Regions from separate parts of the Streptomyces sp. MK37H genome, predicted to be linked through region 3. Evidence: predicted binding sites of a transcription regulator. Region 3 holds the regulator's gene; each other region holds the start of a gene.
The links. Region 3 encodes HrcA, which represses chaperone genes, less so after heat shock. Its sites were predicted from a motif close to TTNGCACTCNGNNNNNCNGAGTGCNAA; they were not measured.
Positions count from the first base shown of each region.

Region 1: GWI24_RS22385 (FmdB family zinc ribbon protein) is a predicted target of HrcA. The motif match lies at 2,020-2,046, and genes of this name have one in related genera.
Region 2: groL (chaperonin GroEL) is a predicted target of HrcA. The motif match lies at 2,549-2,575, and genes of this name have one in related genera.

Region 1 covers NZ_JAAAYH010000160.1:5,192-12,250, reverse strand. Annotated here, with positions in the region: gene GWI24_RS22395 (RcpC/CpaB family pilus assembly protein) at 1-546, opposite strand, end outside; gene GWI24_RS22390 (S-methyl-5'-thioadenosine phosphorylase) at 705-1,550, opposite strand; gene GWI24_RS22385 (FmdB family zinc ribbon protein) at 1,650-2,009, opposite strand; gene GWI24_RS22380 (potassium/proton antiporter) at 2,144-3,631, opposite strand; gene GWI24_RS22375 (penicillin acylase family protein) at 3,885-6,653, shown strand; gene GWI24_RS22370 (5-formyltetrahydrofolate cyclo-ligase) at 6,789-7,059, opposite strand, start outside.
Region 2 covers NZ_JAAAYH010000219.1:349-7,407, forward strand. Annotated here, with positions in the region: gene murQ (N-acetylmuramic acid 6-phosphate etherase) at 1-636, shown strand, start outside; gene groL (chaperonin GroEL) at 761-2,386, opposite strand; gene GWI24_RS26820 (cold-shock protein) at 2,769-2,975, opposite strand; gene GWI24_RS26825 (MoaD/ThiS family protein) at 3,384-3,662, opposite strand; gene thrC (threonine synthase) at 3,659-4,951, opposite strand; SAM riboswitch class I at 4,970-5,111, opposite strand; gene GWI24_RS26835 (glucosyl-3-phosphoglycerate synthase) at 5,302-6,249, shown strand; gene GWI24_RS26840 (trehalose-6-phosphate synthase) at 6,433-7,059, shown strand, end outside.
Region 3 covers NZ_JAAAYH010000024.1:28,856-35,914, reverse strand. Annotated here, with positions in the region: gene GWI24_RS06210 (nitronate monooxygenase) at 1-210, opposite strand, end outside; gene dnaJ (molecular chaperone DnaJ) at 253-1,386, opposite strand; gene hrcA (heat-inducible transcriptional repressor HrcA) at 1,387-2,403, opposite strand; gene GWI24_RS06195 (MBL fold metallo-hydrolase) at 2,568-3,290, shown strand; gene GWI24_RS06190 (DUF3097 domain-containing protein) at 3,375-4,196, shown strand; gene hemW (radical SAM family heme chaperone HemW) at 4,375-5,607, opposite strand; gene GWI24_RS06180 (SpoIIE family protein phosphatase) at 6,296-7,059, opposite strand, start outside.

The DNA of each region.
Region 1 (7,059 bases), on a different contig from region 3:
TCCGTCGCCGTCCGGCGCCCCGTCGCCGCTCGCCTCCGCGTCCACATCGGCCTCCGATGCGCCGCCGTCGGCTTGGCTGTCCGTCGCGCGGGCGCTTCGGGACCCCGGCACCTCGGCCACCCGGACCCCACGCGCGACCACCCGCGCCGTAGTACCGGACGACCGGGCCCGTGCGGCGTCCGGCAGCGGCGTGGCCAGCACATCCACCCGGTCCCCGGGGTGCAGCAGCCGTACCGCCGCCGCGTCGGCGATCCGGACCGGCGCCGAGACCATGGCGGGGCGGGGGCCGCCCCGCCGCTCCTCACCCGCGGGCGCGGGTGCCCGGGAGGACACCGCGTGCGTGTGCCCCCGGCCGGACGGTGCGGCGGCCGCGAGTGCGGCGGCCGTCAGCGCCAGCCCGGCCGCCATCGCCCGGCGGCGTCGCCGCACGGTCCGCCGCAGCCCGAATCCGCCGGTGCGCCCGGTGCGCACCGGATCGAAGCGGGGCACCGCACGGGCCGGGGGAGCGGAGCGGGGTAACGCGAGGGTGGGGGACGGATGGGACATGGCACATCACCGCCTGCCGTGAGGGTCCGGGTGCTTCTGGCCCCCTCACCATGCCCGTCCCCACCCGATCCCGCTCGGGCCTGTGGATGGCCACCGGGCTGTGGATAACTCGGCCACCCGCGCGGGCGACACCCCGCCCGACTGCCCCCGCACCGCGCCTACGGAAGCTCGATCCCCAGGTCCCAGCCGTCGTGGGCGTGGGTGCACAGGCAGTCCCGGGCGGAGGTCTCCGGCAGCCTGCCCACCGCGTCGAAGAGCACCTCGCGCAGTCGGCCCACGTTCTCCCCGAAGACCTTCAGCACCTCGGTGTGGGTGACGCCCTCGCCGGTCTCGACCCCCGCGTCCAGATCGGTGACCAGCGTCAACGACGTGTAGCAGAGCCCCAGTTCACGGGCGAGTACCGCCTCCGGGTGGCCCGTCATGCCGACCACCGACCAGCCCTGCGCCGCGTGCCAGCGCGATTCGGCGCGGGTGGAGAAGCGCGGCCCCTCGATCACGCACATCGTCCCGCCGTCCACCGGCTCCCAGCCGCGTCCGCGCGAGGCGTCCACGGCCGCCTTCCGCCCCACCGGGCAGTACGGGTCGGCGAAAGTGGTGTGCACAACATTCGGGATCCGGCCGTCCGGCAGCTGCTCGCCGTCGAAGTAGGTCTGCGTACGCCCCTTCGTGCGGTCCACCAGCTGGTCCGGGACGAGCAGCGTGCCAGGTCCGTACTCCGGCTGCAGCCCGCCGACCGCGCACGGGCCGAAGACCTGCCGCACCCCGAGCGAGCGCAGGGCCCAGAGGTTGGCGCGGTAGTTGATGCGGTGCGGCGGCAGATGGTGCTTGCGGCCGTGCCGCGGGAGGAAGGCGACCCGGCGCCCCTCGATGTCGCCGATGACGAGCGAGTCGCTCGGCGCCCCATAGGGAGTCTCCATGGTGATCTCGGTCACGTCGTCGAGGAACGTGTAGAACCCCGATCCCCCGATGACCCCTATGTCTGCTTGCCTGCTGGTCTCGACCATGTGATCACCCTAGCCACCCGCGCCTATGCGAACGACACCCCGCCAACTCCTGGTGGAGGTGGCGGGATGTCGAAGAAGCCGAAGAACCAGGCGGCCGGATCAGGCGGCCGAGCTCGACGTCGAGGACGACGAAGACGACGAAGACCCCGACGACGAAGACGTCGAGGAGGAGGACGAGGAAGAGGAGTCCGAGGACGAGTTCGAAGACGCGGAGGACGACGAGTCGGAGCTGTCGCTCTTCGCCACCTGCTTGCTGGAGCCGCCGCTCGAGCTGCTGGAGGAGGAGCGGCTGTCGTTCCGGTAGAAGCCGGAGCCCTTGAACACGATGCCGACCGCCGAGAACACCTTCTTCAGGCGTCCCTTGCAGTTGGGGCACTCGGTGAGCGCGTCGTCGGTGAACTTCTGCACCGCCTCGAGGCCCTCGCCGCACTCGGTGCACTGGTACTGGTAGGTCGGCACGTTCTTCCTCCTGGCACTCTCACTCAATGAGTGCTAACGACGCTCCATAGTGCAGCATTCCCGCCCGTCAGTCCACTGGGACGAGACATACGGTGATCGAACACACCGCCCGAGGCGGCCCCCGACAGGCCCCCTCAACCCGCTCCCATGCCCAGCCAGCCCGCCAGCTTGCCACCCCGGCCCACCGCCCGCAGCCGCCGCTCCGCCGCGTCGCGCACCGGGTCCGTGGCCACCACCAGCAGCTCGTCGCCGCGCCGCAGCATCGTCGAGGGCAGCGGTACGAAGCTGGTCTCGTCCCGGACCACCAGGGTGACCGCGGCCCCCGGGGGCAGCCGCAGCTCGCCGACCTCGACGCCGTGCATCTTGGACGACTGGGGGATCGACACCGACAGCAGATGGCCGCGCAGCCGCTCCAGTGGCGCGGACTCGATGCCCAGGTCGGCCGGCTCGGGCTCCTCGAGCCGCAGCCGGGGGGCGAGCCGGGGCAGCGTCGGCCCCTGGACCAGGGTGTAGACGATCACCAGCACGAAGACGATGTTGAAGATCCGGCGGCTGTCGGGCACGTCGTTGACCACCGGGATGGTCGCCAGCACGATCGGCACCGCCCCGCGCAGCCCCGCCCAGGACAGCAGCGCCTTCTCCCGCCAGGGCAGCCGGAACGGCGCCGTGCTGACCAGGACCGACACCGGGCGGGCCACCACGGTCAGCACCAGCCCCACCGCGAGGGCGGGCAGGACGTCATCGCCCAGTTCGTGCGGGGTGACCAGCAGTCCCAGCAGGACGAACATCCCGATCTGGGCGAGCCAGCCCAGCCCCTCGGCGAAGCCGCGCGTCGCCGGCCAGTGCGGCAGCCGTGCGTTGCCCATGATGAGCGAGGCGAGATAGACGGCCAGGAAGCCGGAGCCGTGCGCCAGCGAACCCCCCGCGTAGGCGGTCACCGCGATGGCGATCACCGCGATCGGGTACAGACCCGAGGCGGGCAGCGCCACATGCCGCAGGCCGAAGGCGCCCAGCCAGCCGACCGCGATGCCGATCACCGCGCCGATGGCCAACTCCAGGGCGATCGTGCCGATCAGGGAGTACCAGGACTCCATGGGGCCCTGGCTGGAGAAGGCGACCACCAGGATCACCACAGGGGCGTCGTTGAAGCCCGACTCGGCCTCCAGGACGCCCGTGAGCCGCTTGGGCAGCGGCACCGTGCGCAGCACCGAGAAGACCGCCGCCGCGTCCGTGGACGACACCACCGCGCCGATGATCAGCGCCTGCCGCCAGTCCAGTCCCACCACATAGTGCCCCGCCGCCGCGGTGATCCCCACGCTCACCGCGACGCCCACGGTGGACAGGGCGGCGGCTGCCGGCAGGGCGGGTTTGATCTCGCCCCACTTCGTGCCCAGACCGCCTTCGGCCAGGATGACGACCAGCGCGGCGTAGCCGAGGATCTGCGTCAGTTCGGCGTCGTTGAAGGTGACGCCGATCCCGTCCGTGCCGATGGCGACGCCGATCCCGAGATAGATCAGCAGCGTGGGCAGTCCACTGTGCGATGACACCCTTACGGCCGCCACCGCGAAGAGCAGGACGAGGGAGCAGATCAACAGCAGTTCATTGAGGTGGTGAACAGTCAGGGGCCGACCCTTTCTCGCGGGAGCGGAGGGAACGCTGCGAAGGGGGTCCCCACCGACCGGAACTTCATTGCCTTATCTAACATTTTACGGGATCTTGACGCGAGCCTCCCACGAGAAGGCTTCACCGAGGTGTACGAGCCCGGGCGGTGGCCGGTGCAGGGCGTCAGTCATGACTCCGCGTAGGGGCGGCGACAGCGCTGCGCCTATGGTTGCTCCAGCACTCCAGGTTCACCCTGCCCCTCGAAGGACAGCGATGCCCGCCAACACAACCGGCTCTTCTCCCAAAAAGAAGAAGAGTCGACGTCTCCGCCTGATCGTGATCGCAGTCGTGCTGCTGCTCGTCGGGGGCGTCGGCTACGGCGCGTACTGGAGCATCAGTACAGTTCGAGCCTCATTCCCGGAGACCACGGGATCGCTGCAGCTGAAGGGGTTGTCCGGCCCCGTGCAGGTCAAACGTGACGGCTACGGGATACCTCAGATCTACGCCGGCACCTCCGAGGACCTCTTCCGCGCCCAGGGGTTCGTCCAGGCCCAGGACCGCTTCTGGGAGATGGACGTCCGCCGTCATATGACCGCGGGCCGGCTCTCGGAGATGTTCGGTTCCGGCCAGGTGGAGACCGACGCGTTCCTGCGCACCATGGGCTGGCACCGGGTGGCCAAGCAGGAGTACGACACCAAGGTGTCGGCCGCCACGAAGAAGTATCTGCGGGCCTACTCCGACGGCGTCAACGCCTACCTCAAGGACCACCAAGGGGACGCGCTGTCCGTCGAGTACGCGGCGCTGGACTTCGAGAACGACGGCTACAAGCCCGAGAAGTGGACCCCGGTCGACTCGTTGGCGTGGCTGAAGGCGATGGCCTGGGACCTGCGCGGCAACATGCAGGACGAGGTGGACCGCGCCCTGGCCTCCAACCGGCTCAGCGCCAAGCAGATAGACGAGCTCTACCCGTCCTACCCGTACAGCCGGAACAAGCCGATCGTCCAGGGCGGCGCCGTCAACGGGGTCACGGACGAGTTCGACCCCAAGGGCACCCCGGCCGGCTCCACGAGCGGTACGGGCGGCACCGGCTCGGTGGACGGAGGGGCCACCGGAGCCGCTCAGGGGCTGCAGACGCAGCTGTCCTCGCTCTCCAAGACCCTGGACGACGTCCCGGCGCTGCTGGGCCCGAATGGGACCGGTATCGGCTCCAACTCGTGGGTGGTCTCCGGCAAGTACACGACCACCGGCAAGCCGCTGCTCGCCAACGACCCGCACCTGGCGCCCCAGCTGCCGTCCGTCTGGTACCAGATGGGGCTGCACTGCAAGCAGGTCACCAGCGCGTGTCCGTACGACGCGGCGGGCTTCACCTTCGCAGGTCTGCCAGGTGTGGTCATAGGTCACAATCAGGACATCAGCTGGGGCATGACCAACCTCGGCGCCGATGTGAGCGACCTGTACCTCGAGAAGGTCACCTCCGACGGCTATCTCTACGACGGCAAGCAGGTCCCGTTCACCACCCGCGAGGAGACCATCAAGGTCGCGGGCGGCGCGAGCCGTAAGATCACCGTCCGCACCACCAACAACGGCCCGATCGTCTCCGACCGCGACGACGAGCTCGCCGACGTCGGTAAGAGCGCCCCGGTGGGCACCGGCGCCGATGACGTGGCCCCCGACCGCGGCGACGGCTACGCGGTGGCGCTGAAGTGGACCGCGCTGAACCCGTCCAACACCATGGACTCGATCTTCAAGCTCAATACCGCCAAGAACTTCAGCGACTTCCGTAAGGCGGCCCGCGACTTCGCGGTCCCCTCCCAGAACCTCATCTACGCCGACACCAAGGGCAACATCGGTTACCAGGCGCCCGGTCAGATCCCGGTGCGCTCCAAGGGCGACGGCCGTTACCCGGCGCCCGGCTGGGACTCGCGCTACAAGTGGAGCAAGTACATCCCGCAGTCGGCGCTGCCCTGGGAGCTCAATCCCGATCGCGGCTATATCGTCACCGCCAACCAGGCCGTCATAGACAAGAAGAACTACCCGTATCTGCTGACCGACGACTGGGGCTACGGCGCGCGGAGCCAGCGCATCACCGACCTCATCGAGTCGAAGGTCAAGGACGGCGGGAAGATCTCCACGGACGACATGCAGTCCCTGCAGATGGACAACAGCAGCGAGATCGCCAAGCTGCTGACGCCCTATCTGCTGAAGATCGAGGTCAAGGACGACTACGTACGGCAGGCCCAGAAGCTGCTGGAGAGCTGGGACTACACCCAGGACTCGGACTCGGCGGCCGCCGCGTACTTCAACGCCGTCTGGCGCAACACCCTCAAGCTGGCCTTCGGCGACAAGCTCCCCAAGGAGCTGCGAGTCAAGGGGGAGTGCCTGCGGGTGCGCCCGGCCGACGACTCGGGTCCGTTGGAGGACCTGAACGGTAACGCCCGGCTGGTGCGCGAATGCGGTAGGCGCGACCCCGACATGGCCCAGCCCGACGGCGGCGATCGCTGGTACGAGGTCGTGCGCAAGATCATCAAGGACCCGAAGAACGACTGGTGGAAGACGGCGGGCACCCGCAACAAGCCCGGCGCCACCAACCGTGACGAGCTGCTGGGGCAGGCCATGCGGGCCGCGCGCTCCGAGCTCACCGCCAAGCTGGGCAAGGACATCAACAGCTGGAGCTGGGGCCGGCTGCACCGGCTGACGCTGAAGAACCAGACCCTGGGCACTGACGGCCCCGGCGTGGTGCAGTGGCTCCTCAACCGGGGCCCGTGGAACCTCTCCGGCGGCGAGGCGGCGGTCAACGCCACCGGCTGGAACGCGGCGGGCGGCTACGACGTCACCTGGGTCCCCTCGATGCGGATGGTCGTCAACCTCGACAACCTCGACAAGTCGCGCTGGATCAACCTCACCGGCGCCTCCGGCCACGCCTACAACGCGCACTACACGGACCAGACCGAGAAGTGGGCGAAGGGCGAGCTGCTGCCCTGGGCGTTCAACAAGAGCGCCGTGGACAAGTCGACGGAGGACGAGCTGGCGCTCACCCCGTAGCGATCCATGGAGCACCCGGGGCCCGCACGGGGTCCCGAAGGGCCCGGTGGCCGTCTGAGGGGCGTTTCCGCCCCCGGCCGGCCCCCGGGCCCGTTCGACCCTCGCGGCCCCGCCGGCAGACGCCTCCGGGCGCCTTCAGCGGGGCCGCGGCGTGAAGCGGTGGAGGCCCGACGGCGTCACCGCCGCGTGCACCGGACGGTCGTGTGCCTCCTCGGGCACCTCGTCCAGCAGTTCGCCGTCGTACAGCAGCACCACCAGCGCCGGATCGGCCCCCGCCGCCGCCAGCCGGGCGAGCACCCGGTCGTACGAGCCGCCGCCGCGGCCCAGCCGCATCCCGCGCCGGTCCACCGCGAGCCCGGGCAGCAGCACCACGTCCGCCCCGGTCACCGCCTCGGGGCCGAGCCGC
Region 2 (7,059 bases), on a different contig from region 3:
CAGGTCGTCGGGGTGATCGCGGGCGGCCCGGACGCCATGGTGACCTCGGTCGAGGGCGCGGAGGACAGCGAGGAGCTGGCCGCCCGGGACCTCGACCGGCTCGGGATCGGGCCGGACGACACCGTGGTCGGCGTCTCGGCCTCCGGCCGCACCCCGTACGCCGTGGGCGCGGTCGAACACGCCCGGCGGCGCGGCGCGCTCACCGTCGGGCTGTCCTGCAACGCCGGATCGGCGCTCGCCGCCGCGGCCGACCACGGCATCGAGATCATCGTGGGGCCGGAGCTGCTCACCGGCTCGACCCGGCTGAAGGCGGGCACGGCCCAGAAGCTGGTGCTCAACATGATCTCGACCATCACCATGATCCGGCTGGGCAAGACCTTCGGGAACCTGATGGTCGATGTGCGCGCCTCCAACGACAAGCTGCGCGCCCGTTCGCGGAGGATCGTCTTCCTGGCGACCGGCGCCTCCGACGAGCGGATCGAGAGCGCGCTGGCGGCCACGGACGGCGAGGTGAAGAACGCGATCCTCACCATCCTGGGCGAGGTGGACGCCCCGACCGCCGAGAAGCTCCTCGCCGAGGCGCACGGCCATCTCCGCGCCGCCCTGGATGCGGCCACGGGGTCGGCCACGGGGTGAGCCCGGGGCTGGGCCCCGCATCCGCACGGGCCCGGATACGCCGTCGGGGCGGCACCCCTGGGAGAGGGTGCCGCCCCGACGTCTGGACGGTACGACCGACCGGCGAACGAACGCGCCGAGTCGATCAGAAGTCCATGTCACCGCCCGGCATGCCGCCCGGAGCGCCCGCCGGGGCGGCCTTCTCCGGCTTGTCGGCGATGACGGCCTCGGTGGTGAGGAACAGCGCGGCGATCGACGCGGCGTTCTGCAGCGCGGAGCGCGTGACCTTGGCCGGGTCGATGATGCCCTCGGCGATCAGGTCCACGTACTCACCGGTCGCGGCGTTGAGGCCGTGACCCGGAGTCAGGTTGCGCACCTTCTCGACCACGACGCCGCCCTCGAGACCGGCGTTCACCGCGATCTGCTTCAGCGGGGCCTCCAGGGCCAGGCGCACGGCCTGGGCACCGGTGGCCTCGTCGCCCTCGAGCTCCAGCTTCTCGAAGACCGATACGGTCTGGAGCAGGGCCACGCCACCACCGGCGACGATGCCCTCCTCGACGGCGGCCTTGGCGTTGCGCACCGCGTCCTCGATGCGGTGCTTGCGCTCCTTGAGCTCCACCTCGGTGGCGGCACCGGCCTTGATGACGGCCACGCCGCCGGCCAGCTTCGCCAGGCGCTCCTGGAGCTTCTCGCGGTCGTAGTCCGAGTCCGAGGACTCGATCTCGGCGCGGATCTGGTTGACGCGGCCCTGCACCTGCTCGGTGTCGCCGGCGCCGTCCACGATCGTGGTCTCGTCCTTGGTGACCGTGATCTTGCGGGCACGGCCGAGCAGGTCGAGACCGGCGTTCTCCAGCTTGAGGCCGACCTCCTCGGAGATGACGGTGCCACCGGTAAGGATGGCGATGTCACCGAGCATGGCCTTACGGCGGTCACCGAAGCCCGGGGCCTTGACGGCGACGGACTTGAAGGTGCCACGGATCTTGTTGACGACCAGGGTCGCCAGGGCCTCGCCCTCGACGTCCTCGGCGATGATCAGCAGCGGCTTGCCCGACTGCATGACCTTCTCGAGCAGCGGGAGGAGGTCCTTCACGCTGCTGATCTTGGAGTTGACGATCAGGATGTACGGGTCGTCGAGCGACGCCTCCATACGCTCCATGTCCGTCGCGAAGTACGGGGAGATGTAGCCCTTGTCGAAGCGCATGCCCTCGGTGAGCTCGAGCTCGAGCCCGAAGGTCTGCGACTCCTCGACGGTGATGACACCTTCCTTGCCGACCTTGTCCATCGCCTCGGCGATGAGCTCACCGATCTGGGTGTCGGCGGCGGAGATGGAGGCGGTGGAGGCGATCTGCTCCTTGGTCTCCACGTCCTTGGCCTGCTCGAGCAGCTGGGCGGAGACGGCCTCGACGGCCTTCTCGATACCGCGCTTGAGCGCCATCGGGTTGGCGCCCGCGGCGACGTTGCGGAGGCCCTCCTTGACCAGCGCCTGGGCGAGGACGGTCGCGGTCGTCGTGCCGTCACCGGCGACGTCGTCCGTCTTCTTCGCGACCTCCTTGACCAGCTCGGCGCCGATCTTCTCGTACGCGTCCTCGAGCTCGATCTCCTTGGCGATGGACACACCATCGTTGGTGATCGTGGGGGCGCCCCACTTCTTCTCGAGGACGACGTTACGGCCCTTGGGGCCGAGGGTGACCTTGACGGCGTCGGCGAGCTGGTTCATCCCGCGCTCGAGGCCGCGCCGCGCCTCCTCGTCGAACGCGATGATCTTGGCCATGTGAAGTGGTCCTCCCAGAGACGGGGTGGATTGCTCCGGACCGCGCTGGCGCCCGCGACGGACGGCCTACCTGCCGCGCGGTTCCTTGCCCCGCATGGCCTGGCGGGCCTCACCGACCCGGTCCTTCTGTCACTCTCAACGTCAGAGTGCTAACGCCAATGATTAGCACTCGGGCCCATCGAGTGCAAGCGCCCGAAGGGCGTCCTTGAGGGGTGGCGGTCGGGCGACGGGTGGGCGCAAGCGCCCGAAGGGCTCCTAAAGGGGTGGTGGGGATGCATGGGTACCCGGGCATGCCGAAGACCCGGGCATGCCGAAGGGTCCGTACCCCGTCAGGGACACGGACCCTTCTGACTGTTCGTTTCAGCTGCGTCGCGTCGGCGCGTCAGCCTACGGCCACGCGGACCATGTCGGCCTGCGGGCCCTTCTGACCCTGCGAGATCTCGAACTCGACCCGCTGGCCTTCCTCGAGGGTGCGGTACCCGTCCATCTGGATCGCGCTGTAGTGGACGAACACGTCCGCACCACCGTCGACCGCGATGAAGCCGTACCCCTTCTCCGCGTTGAACCACTTGACGGTGCCCTGAGCCATTCCTAACTCCCCTATTGCTGGCCCTTGCGCAGGACCGCACTCCGCGGACCCGGGTCAGACCTCACCCCCCGGATGTGGGGGGTGTGCGCCGGAACGCGTCGACCGCCGCTGAATGTATCCGTCCCAACGCCCTCTGCAACAGGTCAATCGGACGAGAATTCTGGGCACGGTCGAACGGTTAAAAGTGAGAAATTATGTGAAGTTCGGGCAAGCCGGACCGGACATAAGGAACCAACCCGACAATTCGTGCTCACACTTTACGCACAACTTGACGAGTTCTCATATGTGGCTCCGACCCCGGAGCCCTCGGGGAATCCGGGCAACTGTATCGCGATTCCACACACGGAATCGCCCCGTCCGGTTGTCCCCGGACGGGGCGATGCCAAAGGTGAGGAGGGGGACGCGGGGTCAGCAGCCGCCCGCGACCGCCGGGATGATCGAGATCCCGGCACCGTCCGGGGTCGCCGTGGCCAGGCCGTCGGCGAAGCGGACGTCGTCGTCGTTGACGTAGACGTTCACGAAGCGGCGGAGCTTGCCGGTGTCATCCAGGACGCGGGCCGAGATGCCCGCGTGGTTCTTCTCCAGGTCCGCCAGGACCTCGGCGAGGGTCGCGCCCTCGGCCGGGACCTCGGCCTGGCCGCCGGTGTAGGTGCGGAGGATGGTCGGGATTCGGACGTTGACGCTCATGCGAGGCCAGCCTCTCGGAACGAGTCAAGGGTGGGGCGGATGATGGCGGAGGGACCCGTGGTGGGGGCCACCGCGTCGAGGGTCTTGAGGCCGTCGCCGGTGTTGAGCACGACGGTCGTCAGGGACGGATCGAGCAGACCGTCCTCGATCAGCTTCTTGGTCACGCCGACGGTCACGCCGCCCGCGGTCTCCGCGAAGATCCCCTCGGTGCGGGCCAGCAGCTTGATGGCGTCGACGATCTGCTCGTCGTTCACGTCCTCCACCGCGCCGCCCGTACGGCGGGCGATGTCCAGGACGTACGGGCCGTCCGCGGGGTTGCCGATGGCCAGCGACTTGGCGATGGTCCGCGGCTTCTGCGGCCGGACGACGTCATGGCCGGCCTTGAAGGCGGCGGAGACCGGGGAGCAGCCCTCGGCCTGGGCGCCGAAGATCTTGTAGGGCCTGTCCTCGACCAGACCGATCGCGATCAGCTCCTTCAGCCCCTTGTCGATCTTGGTGAGCTGGGAGCCGGAGGCGATCGGGACGACGATCTGGTCCGGCAGCCGCCAGCCGAGCTGCTCGCAGATCTCGTACGCCAGGGTCTTGGAGCCCTCGCCGTAGTACGGCCGCAGATTGACGTTGACGAAGCCCCAGCCCTCGCCCGCCGGGTCGCCGATCAGCTCGCTGCAGAAGCGGTTGACGTCGTCGTAGGTGCCCTCGATGCCGACCAGGTCGCCGCCGTAGACCGCGGCCATGACGACCTTGCCCGCCTCCAGGTCGTGCGGGATGAAGACGCAGGAGCGGAAGCCCGCGCGGGCGGCCGCGGCGCCCACCGCACCGGCGAGGTTGCCGGTGGAGGAGCAGGAGAGGGTGGTGAAGCCGAAGGTGCGGGCGGCCTGGACGGCGATGGCGACGACCCGGTCCTTGAAGGAGTGGGTCGGGTTCCCGGAGTCGTCCTTGATGTGCAGCTCACCGGTGACGCCGAGCTCACGGGCGAGGTTGTCGGCCTTGACCAGCTGGGTGAAGCCGGGGTTCAGGCTCGGCAGATCCGCCACGTCCGCCGGGACGGGCAGCAGCGGGGCATAGCGCCAGATGCTGTTCGGACCGGCCTCGATGCGTCGGCGCAGCCCCTCCGGGTCGCCGGCCGGGAGCTCGTACGCGACCTCGAGGGGCCCGAAACAGGCCTCGCACGCGAAGATCGGACCCAGCTCGAAGCGCTCACCGCACTCCCGGCAGGACAATGCGACCGCGGGGCCGAAGGCACCGGAGGTGGAGGAGGTGGTTGAGCTTTCTACTGACTGCACGGCCATGGATGGCGAGGCCCTTTCTCCTCATCTTCCTCGCGACGCATTTCGCCACGAGACGGAATTGGCACCTTCCCGAGCTGGGAGCCTCGCTGCGGAATGCGAGATCAGCTGGAGGGTTGCCGGGGCTTCAACGGGCCGTTCCCTCTGCCCCTCTGGATGAGCGGTATGGCACCGGGCGGACCCGGGCGTTTGTCAGCATGAGCGTCATCGGTACGTCGGTAAACATCGAGGTCGACCCCGACATACGACGGTCATGCGCGTTGTTCAAGACTGTAACCGAAGGCCCGGATGGTTGAGGTAGCCGTCCGATGCGCGAGATGGATCACAGCGATCACAGCAGGGGAGACACACAGGTGCTGGATGAGGTGGAGCGCTGGCTGAAGCGTCGCTCCTGGTCGGCCGACGACCGTCCGCTGGGTCGCCTGCTGGCCGCGAAGCGGGCCGCGGCGACGAGCGTGAGCGTGGTCCTGCCCGCCCTGAACGAGGAGGCCACGGTCGGCGAGATCGCCGACACGATCCGGCGTGAGCTGATGAGCGAGGCGATGCCGCTGGTGGACGAGCTGGTGGTACTGGACTCCGGTTCCACGGACCGCACCGCCGAGGTCGCCGCGGCGGCGGGCGCCACCGTCGTCCCCCGTGACTCGCTGCTGCCCCGGCTGCCCGCGCTGCCCGGCAAGGGCGAGGTGCTGTGGCGGTCCCTGCTCGCCACGAGCGGCGACATCGTCTGCTTCATCGACGCCGACCTGCGGGAATTCGAACCGCGCTTTGTCTCGGGGATCGTCGGTCCGCTGCTGACCGACCCCGCGCTGCAGCTGGTGAAGGGCATGTACGACCGCCCGCTCGGCGAGATGGCGGGCCAGGGCGGCCGGGTCACCGAGCTGGTCGCCCGACCGCTGCTGAATCTGCACTGGCCCCAGCTGGCCGGGTTCGTCCAGCCGCTGGGCGGGGAGTACGCGGCGCGCCGCTCGCTGCTGGAGCGGCTGCCCTTCCCGGTCGGCTACGGCGTCGAGCTGGGGCTGCTGGTGGACGCGCTGCACACGGTGGGGCTCGACGCGCTCGGCCAGGTGGACATCGGGGTGCGCAAACACCGCCACCAGGACGGGCAGGCGCTCGGCCGGATGGCGGCCGCGATCTACCGCACGGCGCAGCTGCGGCTGGCCCGGGGCCACTTGGTGCGGCCGCGACTGACCCAGTTCGACCGGGGCGAGAACGGCTTCGAGCCGCGCACCACGGCGGTGGACACCGAGGAGCGGCCGCCGATGATCGAGATCCCGGAGTACACGGCGCGGCGCGCGGCGTGACGCCGGGCTGCGGCTAGGCGCCCACGGAGGGACAGCGCTCTGGCCACCCACGGAGGGACAGCGCCCTGGCGCCCACGGAGGAATGGCGTCTTGGCGCTTACGTGGCCGGAACCGGAATAGCACCTACGGGGCAAGAAACCGTACGTACGTTTGCGCGGGGCCGCGCCTGGCTAGGCTCGCGACATGGTAGTTCCGCGCACCGCTCCGATCCTGGTCGCGTCCAACCGCGGCCCGGTCTCGTACACCCTGGGCGAGGACGGCTCGCTCACCGCCCGGCGCGGCGGTGGCGGGCTGGTCTCCGGGCTCAGCGCGATCGGCCCCGAATCGGGCGGGGTGTGGGTGTGCGCGGCGCTCGGCGAGGGCGACCGCGAGGCGGCCCGGCGGGCCGGGGACAGCCATCTGAACCCCGGTGACACCGGCGGCCAGCAGGTGCGGATGCTCGACATCGCGCCGGACGTCTTCGCCGCCGCGTACAACGGCGTCGCCAATTCGGTGCTGTGGTTCATCCACCATCTGCTCTACCAGACCCCGGTCGAGCCGGTCTTCGACGCGGAGTTCACCGAGCAGTGGGCGGCCTACGAGAGCTATAACGCGGCCTTCGCGGACGCGCTCGCCCAGGAGGCGGTGGACGAGGCCGTCGTCCTGGTGCAGGACTACCACCTGGCGCTGGTGCCCGCGATGCTCCGCGAGCGCCGCCCCGATCTGCGGATCGGCCACTTCTGCCACACCCCCTGGGCCCCGCCGGACTACTACCGGCTGCTGCCGGACGAGGTCGCGGCGAGTGTGCTGCGCGGCATCCTCGGCAGCGAC
Region 3 (7,059 bases):
GAACAGATTCATGCCGAAGGGCCGGGCGGTCAGCCCCCGCAGCTGTTTGATCTCCTCATACATCGCCTCCGGCGTCTTGTAGCCGGCGGCGAGGAAACCGAGGCCACCGGCCTCGGAGACAGTGGCGGCGAGCTGCGGGCAGGAGGCTCCACCCGCCATCGGCGCCTGCACGATCGGGTACCGGTAAAGATCGGTCAGCGCGGAGGACATGGCCACATCGTGTCATGCCCTCCGCACCGGCTCACCACCGGATCACCGCCCGTTGAACGAGTCCTTCAGCCGCGAGAACAGCCCCTGCTGCCCCGGCTTGAACTCGCCGGTCGGGCGCTCCTCGCCACGCAGCTTGGACAGCCGCCGCAGCAGCTCCTCCTGCTCCGGGTCCAGCTTGGTCGGGGTGGTCACCTCGACGTGCACGATCAGGTCGCCCCGGCCGCCGCCGCGCAGATGGGTGACGCCGCGCTGGTGCAGCGGGACCGACTGGCCGGACTGGGTGCCGGGCCGGATGTCGATCTCCTCCAGGCCGTCCAGCGTCTCCAGCGGCACCTTGGTGCCCAGCGCCGCCGCCGTCATCGGGATGGTCACCGTGCAGTGCATGTCGTCGCCGCGCCGCTGGAAGACCGGGTGCGGGAGCTCGTGAATCTCCACGTACAGGTCGCCCGCCGGGCCGCCGCCCGGGCCGACCTCGCCCTCACCGGCCAGCTGGATCCTGGTGCCGTTGTCCACACCGGCGGGGATCTTCACCGTAAGGGTGCGCCGCGAGCGGATCCGGCCGTCGCCCGCGCACTCCGGGCACGGGGTCGGCACCACGGTGCCGAAGCCCTGGCACTGGGGGCACGGCCGCGAGGTCATGACCTGGCCCAGGAAGGACCGCGTCACCTGGGAGACCTCGCCACGGCCACGGCACATGTCACAGGTCTGCGCCGAGGTGCCCGGCGCCGCGCCCTCGCCGCTGCACGTCGTGCAGACGACCGCGGTGTCGACCTGGATGTCCTTGGTGGTCCCGAACGCGGCCTCGCTGAGCTCCACGTCCAGCCGGATCATCGCGTCCTGACCGCGCCGGGTCCTGGAACGCGGACCGCGCTGCGAGGCGGTGCCGAAGAACGCGTCCATGATGTCGGAGAAGTTGCCGAAACCCGCGCCGAAGCCGCCGGCGCCACCGCCGCCCGGCCCGGCGTTCGGGTCCCCGCCCAGGTCGTAGACCTGCTTCTTCTGCGGGTCCGACAAGACCTCGTAAGCGGCGTTGATCTCCTTGAACCGCTCCTGGGTCTTCGGATCCGGGTTCACATCCGGATGCAGCTCGCGGGCGAGCCGCCGGAATGCCTTCTTGATCTGGTCCTGCGAGGCATCACGAGGCACGCCCAGGACTGCGTAGTAGTCCGTCGCCACTTACGACTCCGCCAGGATCTGTCCGACGTAACGTGCCACTGCGCGTACCGCTCCCATCGTTCCGGGGTAGTCCATGCGGGTCGGTCCGACCACGCCGAGTTTGGCGACCGCCTCGTCGCCGGAACCGTAGCCGACCGCGACGACCGAGGTGGCAGTGAGCCCCTCGTGAGCATTCTCATGCCCGATCCGCACGGTCATACCCGAGTCCTTGGCCTCGCCCAGCAGCTTGAGGAGGACGACCTGCTCCTCGAGTGCCTCCAGAACGGGCCGGATCGTCAGGGGGAAATCATGCACGAAACGCGTGAGGTTCGCGGTGCCGCCGATCATCAGCCGCTCCTCGGTCTCCTCCACGAGCGTCTCGAGCAAGGTCGCCAGCACGGTCGAGACGGTCCCCCGGTCCTCCTGTTCGAAGGACTCCGGAAGATCCTGCACCAACTGCGGCACATCCGCGAAACGCCGCCCCACGACCCGGCTGTTGAGCCGGGCGCGCAGATCGGCGAGCGAATCCTCGGTGACCGGGGTGGGGCAGTCGACCATGCGCTGCTCCACCCGGCCGGTGTCGGTGATCAGCACCAGCATCACCCGGGCCGGGGCCAGCGGGAGCAGTTCCACATGGCGCACCGTCGAGCGGGTCAGCGACGGATACTGCACCACCGCCACCTGCCGGGTCAGCTGCGCCAGCAGCCGGACCGTGCGCCCCACCACGTCGTCGAGGTCGACCGCACCGTCCAGGAAGTTCTGAATGGCCCGCCGCTCCGGGCTGGACAGCGGCTTGACTCCGGCCAGCTTGTCCACGAAGAGGCGATAGCCCTTGTCCGTGGGGATCCGCCCGGCGCTCGTATGCGGCTGGGCGATGAAGCCCTCGTCCTCAAGAGCGGCCATGTCATTACGCACCGTGGCCGGGGAGACCCCCAGCCGGTGCCGCTCGGTGAGCGCCTTGGAGCCGACCGGCTCCTCCGTCCCCACATAGTCCTGGACAATGGCACGCAGCACCTCGAGTCTGCGTTCGCTGAGCACCCCGCGCACCTCCAGTCCAGCGGTCTCATCAGGTCGTCCGTCTGGCACTCACCGGGCACGACTGCCAGAGCCCCTCCGCCAGTGTACGGCGGGGTGCGGTGGCATGGGCAAGAGCCGCCGTCGGCAGCAACTCTCCCCCATCCCCGTTGAGCTAGCGTCGCGGTATGGAGACGTGTTGGGAAGAGGCGGGCTGGGAGCGACTCGCGCCCGGTGTGGCCCGCCGTCGGATGCCGGAGTGGGACGAGACGGTCGGCGTGGTCGTCGGCCGGACCGACATCCTCGTCGTGGACACCGGCGCGACCCTGCGCGCCGGGGCCGAGCTGCGCTCCGGGATCACCCGGCTGACCGGCCGCCGCCCCACCCGGATCGCGCTCACCCATCCGCACTTCGACCATGTCCTGGGCTCGGCCGCCTTCGCGGGCTGCGAGGTCTACGGGGCCACGGGCCTGGACGAGCTGCTGCGCCGTGAGCGGGAGACGCTGCGCGAGGACGCGATCCGCCACGGGGTGGACCGGGACGCCGCCACCGAGGCCGTGGACCATCTGGCCTCCCCGCACCACCTGGTCTGCGGGGAGCTCAGCCTCGACCTCGGCGGCCGTACGGTGCTGCTGGCCAATGTGGGGCCCGGCCACACCGCCCATGACCTGGCCGTCCTGGTGCCCGGCCGGCCCGAGGTGGTCTTCTGCGGCGATCTGGTGGAGGAGTCCGGCACACCCCAGGCCGGGCCCGACGCGATCCCCGGCCACTGGCCCGCCGCCCTTGACCGGCTGCTCGCCCTCGGCGGCGCGGACGCGAGGTACGTCCCGGGGCACGGCTCCGTGGTGGACGCCGCGTTCGTACGGGCCCAACGCGACGAACTGGCCGCCCGCTTCGGCGTGTCCGGCTGACCGTCGCTCTAGTCGTTCGCCTAGTGGTTCGCCCGGTTGTGCGCCTGTGGGAGCGGGTGGCCGTCGCGCGCTATCGTCATCCGGATGCGACAGTACGACCCGGACCTGACCCCGCCCTGGAAGCGGCAGCGGCCCGCCCCCGAGGTCCCCGCCGAACCGGACCTCGTCGTGGAGGAGGTCACCACCGGATTCTGTGGTGCCGTGATCCGCTGCGAGAAGAGCGCCCAGGGTCCGACGGTCACTCTGGAGGACCGCTTCGGCAAACATCGCGTCTTCCCCATGGAGCCGCGCGGTTTTCTGCTCGAGGGGCGTGTCGTCACCCTCGTACGCCCGCGCGCGGCGGCCCCCAGCGCGCCGCGGCACACGGCCTCGGGGTCGATCGCCGTTCCGGGAGCCCGTGCGAGGGTCGCCCGCGCGGGGCGCATCTATGTCGAGGGGCGCCATGACGCGGAGCTGGTCGAGCGGGTCTGGGGCGACGATCTGCGCATCGAGGGCGTCGTCGTGGAGTACCTGGAGGGCGTCGACGACCTGCCCGCCATCGTCGACGACTTCTCCCCCGGCCCGGACGCCCGGCTCGGCGTCCTCGTCGACCATCTGGTGACGGGCTCCAAGGAGTCCCGTATCGCCGCGCAGGTCACCGGCGAGCATGTGCTGGTCCTCGGTCACCCCTACATCGACATCTGGGAGGCCGTGAAGCCGTCCTCCCTCTCCATCCCGGTCTGGCCGACGGTGCCGCACGGCCAGGACTGGAAGAAGGGCGTCTGCCGCGCCCTGGGCTGGCCGGAGAACACCGGGGCCGCCTGGCAGCGGATCCTGTCCTCGGTCCACTCCTACAAGGACCTCCAGCCGGAGCTGCTGGGGCGGGTCGAGGAATTGATCGACTTCGTGACGGCATCACAGGGCTGACGGCCTCCGTACGGGGCTGACCGGCTTCGACGGCACCCTGACCGTGTGTGTCGGCCTGACGGCCTCCGTACGGGGCTGACGGCCTCCTTACGGGCTGACGGCCTCCGTACGGGCTAATGGGCTCCCGTAAGGGCTAACGGCCGCCGTAAGGGCTCCCGTACGGGCTGACGGCCCCGCCTCAGTCCACCAGGTCCCGCACCACCGCGTCCGCCAGCAGCCGTCCCCGGAGCGTGAGCACGGCCTGCCCGCGCCCGTACGGCTCCGGCTCCAGCAGGCCGTCCTCCAGGGCCCGTGCCGCGGCCGCCGCCCCGGCCGGGCGCAGCAGCTCCAGCGGGCAGCCCTCGGCCAGCCGCAGCTCCAGCAGGATCCGCTCCACCCGGCGCTCCTCGGCGGACAGCAGCTCCCGGCCCGCGCCGGGCGACCGGCCCTCGCCCAGGGCCTGTGCGTACGCCCCGGGGTGCTTCACGTTCCACCACCGCACACCGCCCACATGGCTGTGCGCGCCGGGGCCCGCGCCCCACCAGTCGGCGCCGCGCCAGTACAGCTCGTTGTGGCGGCAGCGCCCGGCGGGCGAGGTGGCCCAGTTGGAGACCTCGTACCAGGCGAACCCGGCGGCCGACAGGGTCTCCTCGGCGATCAGATAGCGGTCCGCGTGCACATCGTCGTCGGTCATCGGCACCTCGCCGCGCCGGATCCGCCGCGCCAGCTGGGTGCCCTCCTCCACGATCAGCGCATACGCCGACACATGGTCCGGGCCCGCCCCGAGCGCCGCCTCCAGGGAGGCCCGCCAGTCCGCGTCGCTCTCCCCCGGCGTCCCGTAGATCAGGTCCAGGTTCACATGGCCGAATCCGGCCGCCCGTGCCTCGGCCACACACGCCTCCGGGCGCCCCGGGGTGTGCGTACGGTCCAGCACCTTCAGGACGTGCTGCCGGGCGCTCTGCATCCCGAAGGAGATCCGGTTGAAGCCCGCCTCCCGCAGCTCCGCCAGGTACCGCGGATCGACCGACTCCGGATTGGCCTCGGTCGTGACCTCGGCCCCCTCGGCCAGCCCGAACTCGTCCCGGATCGCCCCCAGCATCCGCCCGAGGTCCGCCGCCGCGAGCAGGGTCGGGGTCCCGCCGCCGACGAACACGGTCTCCACGGTCCGCGGGTCGTCCCCCAGCACCTTCCGCGCCAGCCGCACCTCCTCGACGACCTGCTCGGCGTAGTTGTCCCGCGAGGCGAGCACACCGCCGGAGCCGCGCAGCTCACTGGCGGTGTAGGTGTTGAAGTCGCAGTAGCCGCAGCGGGTGGCGCAGTACGGCACATGCAGATAGAACCCCAGCGGCCGCCGCTCCGCCCCCGCCAAAGCGGTCGCGGGCAGTGCGCCGTCCTCGGGCATGGGCTCACCATCAGGCAATACGGAAGGCATGCCCCCATTGTCCGGCACGACCGACGCCACCCGGGACCGCGATGCGGTGCCCGGACGCCACGGCCCCCGGCGACCGGGCCTACGGGGTGTCCGGCGGACCACGCGACGGAGCCGCGTATCGATGCCGCGGAAAGGGCGGAGCCCCGGTCCGGGGCCTGGGGCGGAGCCCCGGTCCGGAGCCTGGGGCAGAGCCCCGCCACACAGCGGAGCCGCATATCGATGCCGCGGAAAGGGGCGAAACCCGATCCGGAGCCTGGGGCGGACCCCCGGTCCGGAGCCTGGGGCAGAGCCCCGCCACACAGCGGAGCCGCATATCGATGCCGCGGGAAGAGGCGAAACCCGATCCGAGGTCTGAGGCGAAGCCCGGGTCCGGAGCCTGGGGCAGAGCCCCGCCACACAGCGGAGCCGCATATCGATGCCGCGGGAAGAGGCGAAACCCGATCCGAGGCCTGGGGCCGAAGCCCCGGTCCGGCATCTGGGGCAGAGCCCCGCCACACAGCGGAGCCGCATATCGATGCCGCGGAAAGGGGCGAAACCCGGTCCGAGGCCTGGGGCGGAGCCCCGGTCCGGGGTATGGGGCGGAGCCCCGCCACGGGGCGGAGCCGCATATCGGTGCCGCGGGAAGGGGCGGGGAGCGGAGCGGCCCGCCGCAGGCGTTACGACCCGCCGGACACTCCCTAGAGCATCCCTAGAGCACCTTCAGGACCAGCATCGCCAGGTCGTCGTCCGGCGGATCCGCCGCGAACTCGTCCACCGCCCGGCGCACCCGCTCCGCGACCTGCCGCGCGCTGAGCCCCGCGCACAGCGCGAACGCCGCCGCCAGACCGTCCTCGTCGTCGAACTGCCGGTCGCCCGATCGGTGCTCCGTCACCCCGTCCGTCACACAGAGCAGCGTTTCCCCGGGCGTCAGATCGAACGATTCACTCTCGTACGACACATCGTCCACGACGCCCAGCAATATCTGCGGCGCCGCGACCGTCCGCACCTCGCCGTCGGGCCGCAGCACCAGCGGCAGCGGATGCCCCGCGCTGGCCAGCGTGCAGCGCACCCCCAGGCCGTCGCCCAGCGGCTCCAGCTCCCCGTACAGCAGCGACAGGAACCGCGCGACCCCGCCGCCGGCCGGCAGCCCCGCGCCTCCGACCAGGCCGCCGTCCACCAGCTCCACGACCCCGGCGGGGCCTCCCACGGCCTCCACACCGGCCACCACGGCCTCCGCGGCGCCCTCGACGGCCTGCTCCACCGCCTCCTCGCCCAGCAGCTGGTTGAGCCGGTCCAGGACCTCTCCCACGCCGTACCCCTCGCGGGCGAGCAGCCGCAGCCAGGGCCGGACGAGGCCGGTCACCACGGCCGCCTCCGGGCCGTTTCCGCAGACGTCGCCCAGGACGAAGCACCAGCGGCCGTCACCGGCCGGGAAGACGTCGTAGAAGTCGCCCCCGGCCGAGATCTCGCCGG